2 linked regions of the Saccharicrinis fermentans DSM 9555 = JCM 21142 genome follow. Each later gene encodes a partner of the first gene's protein in a complex. Links are inferred from orthologs where the notes say so. Each region holds a gene or a part of one and is shown on either strand. Other genes may lie near its edges.

Region 1 (8,652 bases):
ATTATGGGCATGGCCGCTTGCAACCCAAAACCCACATCCATCCGTGGTATTAGTGTTAGCATTCAACCTCAGAAATATATCGTAGAACAACTAATGGGCGACACCATTCCCATTAATGTATTAATACCCAAAGGCAGCAGTCCTGCCACTTATGCCCCCAGTCCATCACAAATAAAAAGTCTCAGCGAGTCCACTCTTTATTTACGGATAGGACACATTGGTTTTGAAGAAGCATGGATCCCAAGGATCAAGGAGATCAATCCCCATTTAAAGATAGAAGACACCTCAACAGGAATATCCTATATACGCGGAGAGGATCATTATCATGGCGATCATGTGCACAAGGGCGGTATCGATCCACACATATGGACTTCACCCAAAACAATGATCACAGTCATCAAAAACACACAGGAAGCTCTAACAACAGCCTTCCCCCAAAACAAAGAAAATATTATCGAGAATGGCAAAGCACTACTAAATAAAGTAAGTCAGCTAGATGAAAAATACGCACATACGCTGGAGACTGTACAAAAAAGAAGGTTTTACATTTTCCATCCAGCTTACACATATTTGGCAAGAGACTATGGTCTACAACAAATCTCCATTGAAGACAAAGGTAAAGAGCCCAGTGCCCAGTGGTTAAGACAACTCATTGACAAGGGAAAAGAACAAGAGACACAGGCGATTTTCATACAGGAAGAATTCGATCAAAGAAACGCAGAAATCATTTCTAACGAACTGAACATACCCATCGTTAAAGTTAACCCCCTATCTGAAGATTGGTTTACAGAAATGAATTTGCTTTTAGGTAAATTAGAAAAAAACCTGCGATAGCCATGGCACCACTAATAAGCTTAAAAGACATCTATGCCGGTTACGAGCCTAATAAGCCTGTGCTTAGGGAGGTAAACCTGGAAGTGAACCATCTAGATTTCATTGGAATCATAGGCCCCAACGGAGGAGGCAAATCAACTCTTTTAAAAGTTATACTCGGCTTATTGAAACCTTTGTCAGGTCAATTAACCTATCATTTGGAGACTCCGGCCAGTATTGGATACCTGCCTCAAATAAATTTAGCCGACAAATCCTTTCCCATCAGAGTTATTGACGTGGTGCTATCTGGCTTAATGGGCAAGAAAGGGCTATTAAAAAGATATACAAAAGAAGAAAAAAACAAGGCCTTGGAACTATTGCATTTTGTAAACCTGCAAAAACATGCACAAAGTGCTATTGGCGAATTATCGGGGGGACAAATGCAGCGCGTATACTTATGCCGCGCCATCATCAACGATCCACAAGTCCTGATACTAGACGAACCCAATAACTTTGTCGACAAGCACTTTGAAGGTGAGCTATACGATTTACTTCAAGACCTTAACAAAAAGATGTCGATATTACTCGTATCACACGACATAGGAACCATTTCGTCCTTCATTAAAACCATTGCCTGCGTCAACGAAGAGTTACATTATCACCTTTCCAATAAGATCAACGATCAGGTATTACAAACATACAATTGTCCCATTGAGCTAATCACCCATGGCAAGGTACCACATCGGGTTCTGTACAACCACTAATTCATATACAATGCAAGAATTACTCAGTATATTCCAGTACTCTTTTTTTACAAACGCTATTATTGCAGGTCTATTAACAAGCATATTAGCAGGCATAGCCGGCACCTATATTGTTTCAAGAAAAATAGTATTTATTAGCGGAGGAATCACGCATGCTTCATTCGGAGGCATTGGCTTAGCCTACTTCCTTGGTCTCAACCCATTCCTAGGAGCGGCTGTATTTGGGGTGCTATCAGCACTGGGTATCGAATGGTCCACCTCCAAGGCTAATATACGCGAAGACAGTGCCATAGCCATATTATGGTCATTGGGTATGGCCATTGGTATCATCTTTGTCTTTTTAACACCCGGTTACACTCCAAACTTAATGAGCTTTCTATTTGGAAACATACTCACAGTAACGCTCAGTGATATCTATTATATGCTTGCCTTAACCATCCTCATCACAGCTTGCATCATCATTTTTTATCGTCCCATATTATATACTGCCTTTGATGCCGAGTACGCCAAAACAACAGGATTAAACGTCAAGTTTATCAAATATGTAACAGCCGCCATGGTGGCCTTGACCATCGTATTTAGTATCCGAATTGCCGGAATCATACTTGTTTTATCACTCTTTACCATACCCCAGGCAATAGCGGCCATATTCACCCATGATTTTAAAAAGATGATATACTATTCCATCGGTTTTGGATTTATGGGTATGATACTAGGATTAATAGGCTCATATTTCTTTAATTTACCATCGGGTGCCATCATCATTTTCACCCTGGTTCTGGTTTGGGTCCTACTAAAAGGAAGCAGCAAAATAATGAAATCTACAAACCATTTTTCTTAAGAGCCTCACCCACTAGCAAATCAACAGGTGTGGTCATTTTTATATTTTCGCGATTACCAGCAGTAAGAATCACTTCATTACCGGCACTTTCATAAACACTGGCATCATCCGTAAATGAATCTTGAAATGGTAACTCATAAGCTTCCTTAAGCACAGACATCACAAAAACCTGAGGAGTCTGTACCATTTTATACTGTGCTCTATTAACCGATCTGCTACCTGATTCATTCATTTCCCGGATCGATTCAAACGAATCAGTCACAGGAATAGCACACCCGCACTTTGCAGCTGTTACATAGCAATTTTCAAGTGTTTCCAATGACACCAACGGTCGTACCCCATCATGCACCCCAACCAAACATTCTTCTGTGAGCACTTCCAAACCACTTTTAACGCTATCAAAGCGCGTATTTCCACCCAAAGCCACTTCCAGAGGAATGGTGAAATCATATTGCTCACAAAGTCTTTCCCAGACACCTACCTGATTTGCGGGTAATACCAATACGATGCGCATATGTCGATCATAGCTAACAAACCGTTCTATCGTATGCATTAAAATAGGCTTACCACACCACTTAAGAAATTGCTTAGGCTGCTCACTTCCCATACGGCTTCCACTTCCTCCAGCCACAATGATAACAGATTTTTTCATATGTTTTAATTTATCTTTCAATGGTCATATAGATCCAATCATACTTTTTATCCGCACACTGAAAGATCTAAAATAACTCGCTTTGGATCCCAAAATTAACAAATACATAATTACAGCCCACCACAAATAGGCAATTAAGAATATAATTGTTGCAAATGCTATCTTTTCGCTTTAAATTGGCACAAACTATTAAACCATTATTTGTCATGATACCGAAAGAGATATTTGATTTTTTGGTGGAGCTCAGCATTCACAACAACCGAGAATGGTTTCAGGACAACAAACCAAAGTACCTGCGTGCCAAGGAGGCTTTTGAAGCATACACAAACAAATTAATAGCCCTGATAAACACCATAGACCCAAGTATAGGTCATCCTGCGGCCAAAGATTGCGTCTTCAGAATATATAGAGACGCCAGATTTTCAAAGAACAAAGACCCTTATAAGAATAACTTTGGAGCCTATATCTCACATGGAGGAAGAAAAAGTACTTATGCAGGCTATTACTTCCATCTAGAACCGGACAACAGCTTTATAGGAGGAGGAATATACTGCCCATCACCCAAGGTTTTAAAATCGGTAAGGGAAGCCATCATAGAAAATACGCAAAGCTATAAATCCATTATAGAAGACAGTGCATTTAAAAAAGTATTTCCTGAGATATGGGGTGAAAGACTTAAAACGGCTCCCAAAGGCTTTGACAAAACAGATCCCAACATACACCTCGTTCAAAACAAATCATATACAGTTATAAGTCACCTATCGGATGAAGAGGTGCTATCAGAAAATATCGATCAAAAAATTGAAGCAGTATACAGACTTTTGCACCCTTTCAACAAATTTATTAACCAAAGCATCAAACGATCACTATCCTGAAAGAATTGCTGCTCATACATGGATAAAATCTTCTATTGCGCCCATAATAGATTACAAAAAACAATTTGAGCCAACCTGATCACGGTTGGCTCAATAAATCTTTCTCGCTCATATAATAAAGGCCCGGTCATTAGCCATGCAATCAGCGACCATAGCTCACTTCTACGTACACAAAGGCCACATATTTGTCATCACCAAAATTATATACTAGCTTTAAACTGTTCCAAGAAACGAACATCATTCTCGAAAAACAGACGAATATCCTTAATCTGATATTTCAGCATAGTAATACGTTCAATACCCATACCAAAAGCAAACCCAGTATATTTCTCACTGTCAATATTTGAATATTCCAACACATGCGGATCCACCATACCACAACCTAATATTTCTACCCAGCCGGTATATTTACATACGTTACATCCCTTTCCGCCACAAAGCGTACAAGAAATATCCATTTCAGCCGACGGCTCTGTAAAAGGGAAATACGAAGGACGCAGACGTATCTGTGTTTTTTCACCGAACATCTCTTTGGCAAAATACAACAAAGTCTGCTTTAAATCGGCAAAAGAAACATTCTCATCAATATATAATCCCTCTACCTGATGGAAGATACAGTGCGCACGAGCTGAGATAGCCTCATTACGAAACACACGTCCCGGAAAAATAGAACGAATAGGCGGCTGTGTTTTTTCCATCACTCTCACCTGAACAGAAGAGGTATGGGTACGCAACAATACATCCGGATCTTTCTCAATAAAAAAAGTATCCTGCATATCCCTGGCCGGATGTTCTTCAGGAAAATTTAATGCTGTAAAGACATGAAAATCATCCTCGATCTCAGGCCCCTCAGAAATATTAAAACCCAAACGGGCAAATATATTCACAATCTCATTTCTAACCAACGACAAGGGATGACGGCTACCCAGTTTCATAACCGTTCCCGGAAGAGTCAAGTCAACTCCCGCCCCTTTGACTTGGGTATCGGCAAATTGCTCCTTCAGACCATTAATAAACTCCTGCGCTTCATTTTTTAGCACATTAATAACCTGTCCTACCTCACGTTTTTGCTCGCTAGGAATCGTTTTAAAATCATTGAACAATTCCGATATAATACCCTTTTTACTAAGATATTTGATACGTAAATGTTCTGCCTCATCGGCTGTTTGAGCAGTGAGTTGCTTTATTTCTTCGCGTAAAGCTTTTATTTTATCCAGCATTATTGGCTTCTTTTGTATATTATTCTGAATCTGCAAATTTAATAAAAGGAATGGATTAGAAGAATAGAAAATTACATAAAAGTACAAATAAGAAGCCCAAACGCCCAATCACTAACAGGTCATTTTACGTAAAACGGTAAAAATAGGACTTACTTTTTTAAGATATCGATATGCATAATCCGAATATCGTCAACAGGTCTATCCACTGCATAGGTTTCTACAGCAGCGATTCTATCCACCACATCCATACCTGCCTTCACCTCTCCAAACACCACGTAATCACCGTCCAAATGAGGAGCTCCGCCAAGAGTGTTATACGTACTTATTTGCTCTGGCGTAAACCGAATGCCTTTCTGCTTTTCAATATCCTTCAATTCATCACGCGAAAAGATTCTACCAGAAACAATATAAAACTGAGAACCATCGGAGCGATCTTTGGGATTACGTTCGGGTGGCATTTTTGAAGCCGCCACAGCCCCCCGCTTATGAAACAGACCAGGTACAGTCGTGGTTTTTAAATTATAGCCAGGCCCCTGCCATCCAACAAGATCATCCTTACCTGCATATTTACTATCGGCAGCGCCTGTCTGAATCAAAAAATTCTTTAACACACGATGCACCAAAAGGCTATCATAAAAATGATCAGACACCAGTCGAATAAAATTATCACGAAACACCGGCGTTTGGTTGTATAACACAATATCTATGTTACCCATTGTTGTTTCAATTCTAAACCCCTTTATTTCCTTATAAGACGGATATACTTTATTGGTTTTCCTACGAAGATCATAAATAGACTTCTCCCGCTTGAGCCGTCTTTTATTCAAAGCCAATATTTCAGCCGAAGGTATCAAGGCGCACACTTTTCCACTATCCGTTTGTTGATTCAGGACCATTCCCACCGGATGATGCAGAAAAGTAAAAGCCGGAAGACCGGATGCTATTTTTTTACTTAGAAAATAATGAATCGTAGAATCAACTTCTATTCGATCAACCTCTACTTTGGGGGCATAAATCTTTGTCGACTTGCGATACAAACCGGCAATAGAATCAGGAATATGACGAATAGACTTCTCCAGATGCAGGTAGTGCAAATTTTCCTTCCAGGTCTTCAGTATGACCAGATTGTTCTCTATATCATAAGCTAGATAACCAGCCACATCACTATAGTCTTCAGTACCCACCGGCGTCACCTTTGCCTTATAGCTTCCTTTAATTAGATCGAGATGTGTGACCAAGCTATTACGCGAAATATAAAAACCATAACCTCTTTTCAACAAACGATTATAGTGATCATAGCACTCGATGGTCACAACAGATTTAATATTACGCTGATAAGACCCCTTTGGACGCATACGTTCCTCTTGCGACATGGTAGACTTCTGCTGCCGAGGCTGACAAGCAAGCATAGAGAACAGAACCAGCCATAATATAGCAACATAGACTTTTATCTTAACGCACACCAAGCGAATCATAAAAAACATCCTCCAATCAAAACTTCATACTTAAAAAAAACTTATACAATTACACGTTAACCAGTCATTTTCTGCCACAACTTACAACACTCTAACCACCAATTTAACATCTGTATAAGGCCTACTATTCTTATCTGTTTTGAGCGCTGCAATTTTTTCTACCACATCAAATCCACTTACCACCTCTCCAAAGACTGTATAATCACCATCCAGCTCAGGCAAGCCGCCCTGCGTAGTATAAACTTCCTTCTGTTGCTCAGTAAACTCTAATTTATGAGACAAAGCATATTCAACAGCGATTTTATCTTTTATTTCGCGCAAACGTCGGTTAAACTCTTTTGGGTTCTCCACCTTCAATTTTTGAAGCTCCTCCTTATGTGGCACATAGAATTTTTTTTTGAGTTGAAGTTTAATAGGGTTATTGATAGCTTTCTGCAACAGTTGCAGCTCCTGGTCGGTATATACCTTACCATGGACGATATAAAACTGACTCACATCCGACATTTTAAAATGATTGATATCTTCCGGTTGTCTCGGTGCGCAAAGAGCTCCTTTTTTATGAAAGCGATTTTCTCTAAACTCAGAATCAATATTAAGCTTTGCACTTCCATATCCAATATGTTTTCCAGCCGGTGCATTTTTTGAGTCGGAGGACCCACCTTGTATCACAAAATTTTTGACCACCCGATAAAACAAAGTACCATCGTAATGCCCTTCCTTGGCGAGTTTCAAAAAGCTATCACGATGCTTAGGGGTATCATCGTACAACATAATTTTGATATCGCCCATATTGGTAGATATGATCACATGCCTACTTTGCGCCTCACTTATAAGCCCGTAAAAAAATAATACTACTAATAAAATAACTGTTCTCATTACTTACTCCTCTGTTTCACACATAATAGACCCATTGGGTTAAAACACCCATCCATACCTCACTCACTCAATGACCATATAGGCTCACCATCACTAAAAAACTATTCTCGAATAACCTCTACTTTAACATGCACATCCTTCAGAGGTCGGTCTCTTGCATCCGTTTCTTGCTCAGCTATCAGATCAATCACCTCAAAACCATAATGCTTACCGAAAAGGGCACCAATTTTTTCCATCCAATTTTTCTGCTCTATCACCTCACCAAAAACCGTATAATTACCATCCAAATGTGGCGTACCGCCCACTGTTTTATAGACTTCTTTCACATCTTCAGGAATAGAAAACTCAGGTTCTTGTGCATATACCCGGTTCACTTCGGCCATGATCATATTCTGTAAGGCCAGCATTTTAGTTTCATCTCCCGTTTGCTGAAGGCGATTCAAGGAATCATTATAGCTGGTCAAGAGACCATTAAATATATCTCTTTTCTTACGCTCACGTGTTTGATTTTCAATTTTCGTTAACTTATCCTCACCAAACACCTCTCCTTGCACAATATAGAACTGGGAACCCGATGAACGTTTTTCAGGATTCATACGATCACCTTGACGAGCAGCTGCCAAAGCTCCCTTTTTATGATAGATAGTCGGATAAGCAAATTCGGCAGGCAAGGTATAACCAGGACCACCCTCACCCAGATGGGCCCCAGCTTCAGCCTCTTTAGAGTCAGGATCACCACCCTGAATCATAAAATCTTTAATAACACGATGAAATAATGTACCATCGAAATATCCTTCCTTCGCAAGTCTCAAAAAATTATCGCGATGTGCAGGCGTTTCATTATAAAGTTTAAATTTAATATCACCAAAATCAGTCTTCATCAGCACAACAGCTTCTCCTGACTTAGGAGAACAACCATAAACACTTACTAAAAAAGTAGCCAATAAAAAAAAAGTATCTTCCTCATTATATTATAATTTTTCGTCCAGGTATTCAACCATAGCTTGTTTCAAAATACGCTCACGTTCTGAGGGTGGAATATCATCAATAACATTCACCACAGAAAAAATAGGCCATCCGGCTTCATCACAGCCGTCCTGCTTATAAAAACCTTTACGTTCAAACAGCACGCATCT
Region 2 (5,913 bases), 1.2 Mb from region 1 along the record:
GCTTATGAGTAAGGTGATGAGAATGCATTGCTTGCTTGATGATGAGAGACTCATTTATATGTTAATAAAGTGTTTATAATTAGTTATATAATACTTCATTAACGCGTAAAAGGTTACTTTTTTGCCGAAATAAAATAAAAAGCCATAAATACGATTGTAAATATGGCTTTTTATTTTTTCAATAACATTGCTATCTTCAGGATAGATTACTTCTAATGGCTTAGCTTATGTAGCATATAAAGTTTAGGCCAGTCAATAAGTAATTATTTTTATCTATCGTAATTGTGCCCCAACTTCTTTTTCAAAGTTACGGATCATGTTCTTCATGATCTTATCAATCTGCTTGTCGGTAAGTGTTTTGTTAGCATCTTGAAGGATAAAGTTAACGGCGTATGATTTTTTATCAGTACCCAATTTTTCTCCTTCATATATGTCAAATAGAGAAATGTTTTTTAGTAATTTTTTTTCTGTTTTTTGTGCAATTTCTTTTATTTGACCAAATGTTATTTTTTTGTCTACTAATAGTGCCAAGTCCCTGCTTACTTCGGGATATTTAGGTATTTCTTTATATATTAAAGACTGTTTACCGGCAACTTTGAGTAGGTTATTCCAGTTAAATTCGGCAAAGTAAACTGTATTTTTCAGGGCGAAATTTTTACCCAATTCAGGACTTACAATACCGTAATCCACCAAATGAATTTTATTTTTGGTAGAGATAGTGATGCCTTCCGTAAAGATGTCGTTGGACACTTCCTTTTCATCCAACATACTTTCTGGTATGTTTAAGCGTCTCATTACTTGGTCGACGACAGCCCGCATGTCAGCAAAGGATACTTCTCTTTCCTGAGCGTTCCAGTTGGCAGCGATCATTTTTCCGGAAAGGAAGATGCCCAGGTGATGTTCCTCGTTGTATTTTTCTAAAGTACCTTTTTCTCCTGTTGGATTCAGGTAGTAGCAATTACCGAATTCAAAGATTTTAAGGTCGCTGTTTTTACGGTTTATGTTATGAACGATGGATTCTAATCCGCCCATCACCAATGATTGGCGCATACCACTTAGGTCGTTGCTCAATGGGTTGAACAATGCCACCACATTTTTTTCGGGGTATCTTTCCTGTTTTTCGTAAAAAGAAGGTTTGGTTAGCGAGTTACACATAATTTCGTTAAAGCCTTGGGCCACCAATTGATTTGCAATGATGTTTTTAACTTGGTGGTCATCGGGTTTGTTTGAATAAACCAAGGTTGAGTGTACTTCGTTTGGAATTTCGATATTATTGTAACCGTATATTCTCAATATATCTTCAATCACATCCACCTCGCGTTGCACGTCTACTCTGTAAGGAGGAATAGATAACAACATGCCTTCTTCGCTTTCGTGGGTTATTTTCATATCCAGGGCGGCAACAATGCTTTTTATTTTTTCAGTACCCAGTTTTTTTCCAATGAGACGATCGATGTTTTTCCAGCTAACGGATACTTCAAAGTTTTTAATGGGGTTGGGGTATAGATCTACGATGTCGGATGAAATATTTCCTCCTGCCAATTCTTGAATTAAAAGCGCTGCTCTTTTTAAGGCAAAAACGGTCATGTTAGGATCGATACCTCGTTCAAAACGGAAAGAAGCATCAGTGTTTAAAGCGTGTCTTTTTGCTGTTTTACGCACGAAAACAGGATTAAAATAGGCGCTTTCAAGAAATATTTTGGTGGTAGTTGTCTGAACGCCACTCTCAGCACCTCCAAATACTCCTGCTATGCACATTCCTTCTTCTGCATTGCAAATCATCAGATCCTGATCCGATAGTTCTCGCTCCACATCGTCTAGCGTAGTGAATTTTCTCTTTTCGGGTAGTGTTTTTACGATAATTTTATTGCCTTTTATCTTGTCGCCATCGAAGGCATGCAAAGGTTGTCCTAATTCATGTAATACATAATTGGTGATGTCAACGACATTGTTGATGGAGGATAAGCCAATGGATGTCAGCTTGTTCTTTAACCACTCAGGAGAGTCTTTTACTTCAACACCAGAAATAGTGACTCCTGCATAACGAGGACAAGCTTCTTGGTTTTCTACAGTAACATCTATGGTGAAGTCCTGGTTGTGGACACTGAAGTTTTCAACAGAGGGGAGAGTAAGTTTAACATCTTCACCGTTTGCCTTTAAATAGGCCGCCAGATCGCGGGCAACACCATAATGAGAAGCGCCGTCGGCACGGTTGGGTGTTAAATCAATTTCAATAACAGTATCCGTTTCTATATTAAAGTAATCTTTGGCCAGAGTTCCTGCAGCTACATCTTGCGGTAAAACCATGATGCCGTCATGGCTACTTCCCAAACCTATTTCATCTTCGGCGCAAATCATACCTAAGGAAACTTCGCCTCTTATTTTTCCTTTTTTTATGGTAAAGCTCTCGTCACCATCATACAATACAGTTCCAACGGTTGCTACAACTACTTTTTGCCCGGCCGCTACATTGGGGGCTCCACAAACAATGGGCAAAGGCTCGTCTTTACCAATGCTTACGGTTGTTTTACTTAATTTATCGGCATTGGGATGTTTTTCACAGCTAAGAACTTCTCCTATCACCAGACCTTCTAAACCTCCCTTGATGGATTGCACCTCTTCAATACCACCAACTTCAAGACCTATGGCTGTAAGTATTTCAGAAACCTTGGAGGTCTCCATATCTATGTTTAAGTAGTTTTTTAACCAGTTGTATGAAATCTGCATTTTATATATTTTATAATAAAAATTAGCCTATTGTATTTTAAGCCAACAAAAGTAATTATTTTGAAGTCAAGTTGCCAATATCGGAACCGAAAACTAATAATACTCATCGTACATTTTTATATATACCCGTATCTATTGTATATTTGAGGCTTAATTTTTCATTTAAAAACAACACGCCGTGACGAATAAACCAATTATATTAATAACAAATGATGATGGTATACATGCCAAAGGGATAAAATGTTTGGTTGAAGCCATGAAGGAATTTGGCAAAATTGTTGTTGTGTCTGCCGATGAATCTTTTTCGGGAATGTCACATGCTATTACAGTCAAAGACCCCTTGTATATTCAAGATTTAGGAGAAAAAGATGGTGTGAGTTATTATGTAACGAATGGAACGCCTGTGGATTGTGTAAAGTTGGCCTTGCATACTATTTTAGATACCCACCCTGATTTTATTGTCTCAGGTATAAATCACGGTTCAAATAGTTCCACAAGTGTACATTATTCAGGTACGATGGGAGCAGCCCGTGAGGGCTGTGTGAATGGTGTGCCATCTATCGGTTTTTCTCTGTTGAGTTATGATGCGGATGCGGATTTTTCACAGAGTCAAAAGGTGGTGAAGTGCGTATTTAAAGATGTTTTAAAAAACGGATTGGTAAAAAATACCTTTTTAAATGTGAATATTCCCGATACCAATGAAGTAAAAGGTATTAAAATGTGCCGACAGGCAAGGGGAAAATGGATAGAGGAGTTTGTGGAAAGAGCCGATCCCAGGGGGAGAAATTATTATTGGCTGACAGGAGATTTTAAAAATATGGAGCCTGAATCGAAGGATACAGACGAGTATTATTTAAGTAATCATTATGCAACGGTTGTTCCTTGCACCATCGACGCAACAGATTATGCATCGTTAAACGAAAATAAAAATTATGAACTGTAAATGTAATAAACTCTATATTGGCCTGTTAATAGGTATTATATTACCTTTGATAACTTCGTATGTTATTTTTTATGTGCGTTTTGGAGATACATTGACCATAACGGAGTTTGTCAACGGCTTGATAGGATTACATGGATTTACCAAGTTGTTAAGCTTGAGTGTGATTCCTAATCTGATATTCTTTTTAATAGCTATTAATTTAGAACGGTTATTGGCTGCTAGAGGAATTGTTACTGCCACGGTATTATATGCTGTTGTGGTTTTGATATTGCGTTTTTCATTATAAAAAAAGAAAGTTGAAATATTACATTATAGCAGGAGAACCTTCGGGAGATTTGCACGCATCAAACCTAATGAAGTCATTGAAGGAAAATGACAGTGATTGGGAATTTAGGTTCTGGGGGGGTGATTTAATGAAAGAAGTTGGAGGGGAATTGGTGCGTCATTACACAGAAACGGCTTATATGGGTATCAAAGAAGTGGTATCTAATTTAGGAAAAATAAGAGCGAATTTTAAGCTCTGTAAAAGTGATTTGCTGTATTATAAGCCAGATGTGTTGATTTTGGTTGATTATCCGGGCTTTAACTTGAGGATAGCCGAGTTTGCTAAGAAAAAAGGGATGAAGGTTTTCTACTATATTTCACCCAAGGTGTGGGCTTGGAATACAGGGAGGGTTAAAAAGATTAAGGCTTATGTGGATAAGATGTTTACCATATTGCCATTTGAAACCAAGTTTTACCAACAGCATAATGTGCCTATTGATTATGTGGGTAATCCGGTTTTGGATGCCATTGAGAGCCGTGATCACAAAGGGGAGGATATCAATACATTTAAAGAACGTAATGGGCTGGACTCAAGACCTATTGTTGCCTTATTGGCTGGGTCCCGCAAGCAGGAATTAGATTATGTTTTGCCCGAAATGCTTAATATGATTGATGTGTTTCCTGATTATCAATTTGTGATAGCGGGAGCACCATCGTTTTCGCAAGCACATTATAAGTCTTTTGTTGGAGGAAAGGATGTAAAGGTTATTTTTAACCAAACATATGAATTGCTTCAACAGGCACAGGGGGCCTTGGTGACTTCGGGAACGGCTACGCTTGAAACAGCCTTGTTGGACTGCCCTCAAATAGTATGTTATAAAATGTGGGGAAATAAATTGTTTAGTTGGTTTATTCAAAAAGTAATTCTGAAAGTTGATTTTATATCGTTGGTGAACTTGATTTTAGCCAGAGAAGGTGTTCGGGAATTGGTACAGGAATCACTTAGGTTTGAAACATTAAAGGCTGAACTGGGTAAGCTATTGAAGGATCAGGATTACAGGATTCGTATTTTTAATAATTATAACCAGCTGCACCAGATTATGGGAGAACCAGGTACGAGTCAGCGTGCAGCAAAGTTAATGATTCGGGCATTAAATAATTAGTATTTCATGTGGAGTTTATATCGAAAAGAAATTACATCATTTTTTAGTTCTGTTACCGGATATCTGGTGGTGGGGGTGTTCTTGGTGTTAACGGGATTGTTTTTGTGGGTGATACCGGGTGAAATGAATATTTTGTTCGGAGGTTATGCTACCTTAGATTCGTTATTTTATCTGGCGCCTTGGCTTTATTTGTTTTTGGTGCCTGCGGTGACCATGCGTTTGTTTGCTGATGAAAAAAGAACGGGAACCATTGAGCTATTGTATACCCGTCCTTTAACGGAATTTCATATTGTTCTGGCTAAATATTTGGCTGGACTCTCGTTGGTAGTAATTAGTTTGTTACCCACGCTTGTTTATTTTTATACAGTGGTTCAACTGGGAAACCCTGTGGGTAATATTGATTACGGTGGAACATGGGGGTCTTTTATAGGTCTGCTTTTTTTGGCGGGTATATACGTAGCAATCGGAGTGTTTTGCTCTTCGTTAACTGATAATCAAATTGTTTCTTTTGTTATTGCGGTATTGCTTAGTTTTGTTTTTTATGATGGCTTTGATGCTTTGTCGCAAGTGGTATCTGGTAATAGCTTGCAGTCGTTTATTGTGTATCTGGGCATAGATGAGCATTATCAATCCATGAGTCGAGGGGTGTTGGATTCCAGGGATTTGCTTTATTTTGTAAGTGTAATCACTTTGTTTTTGTATTTAACGCGTACTATGTTGAGTAGTAGAAAATGGTAGGTCAAATGATGTGGTTTGTTTGTTAAATGGATGTGTGGAGTAGTTGTTGAAGAATAAAAAATACTATAGCTAAAAGCG

What was found. Proteins that work in one complex are often made in the same cells at the same time.
Region 2: the proteins of pheS (region 1) and pheT are in contact, whole or in part, in a crystal structure (PDB 6P24), measured with the Escherichia coli proteins. The link is inferred for Saccharicrinis fermentans DSM 9555 = JCM 21142 from one-to-one orthologs.

Annotation. Positions count from the first base shown.
Region 1 is NZ_KI912107.1:4,125,264-4,133,915, forward strand. What follows is about bases 3,156-6,103. They hold pheS (phenylalanine--tRNA ligase subunit alpha), read right to left. Parts: upstream 5,166-6,103; coding sequence 4,146-5,165; downstream 3,156-4,145. Other genes in these bases: CYTFE_RS0116835 (DUF2461 domain-containing protein), read left to right, coding at 3,277-3,945; CYTFE_RS0116845 (peptidylprolyl isomerase), read right to left, coding at 5,315-6,103. In the rest of the region: CYTFE_RS26955 (metal ABC transporter solute-binding protein, Zn/Mn family), read left to right, coding at 1-834; CYTFE_RS0116820 (metal ABC transporter ATP-binding protein), read left to right, coding at 837-1,577; CYTFE_RS0116825 (metal ABC transporter permease), read left to right, coding at 1,588-2,418; CYTFE_RS0116830 (2-C-methyl-D-erythritol 4-phosphate cytidylyltransferase), read right to left, coding at 2,399-3,070; more of CYTFE_RS0116845, read right to left, coding at 6,104-6,628; CYTFE_RS0116850 (peptidylprolyl isomerase), read right to left, coding at 6,722-7,516; CYTFE_RS26960 (peptidylprolyl isomerase), read right to left, coding at 7,618-8,460; CYTFE_RS0116860 (hypothetical protein), read right to left, coding at 8,488-8,652.
Region 2 is NZ_KI912107.1:2,883,721-2,889,633, reverse strand. Bases 1-3,061 are described here. They hold pheT (phenylalanine--tRNA ligase subunit beta), read right to left. Parts: upstream 2,728-3,061; coding sequence 274-2,727; downstream 1-273. Other genes in these bases: surE (5'/3'-nucleotidase SurE), read left to right, coding at 2,906-3,061; CYTFE_RS0111550 (hypothetical protein), read right to left, coding at 1-54. Also shown: more of surE, read left to right, coding at 3,062-3,670; CYTFE_RS0111535 (hypothetical protein), read left to right, coding at 3,660-3,956; lpxB (lipid-A-disaccharide synthase), read left to right, coding at 3,967-5,097; gliding motility-associated ABC transporter permease subunit GldF, read left to right, coding at 5,104-5,835.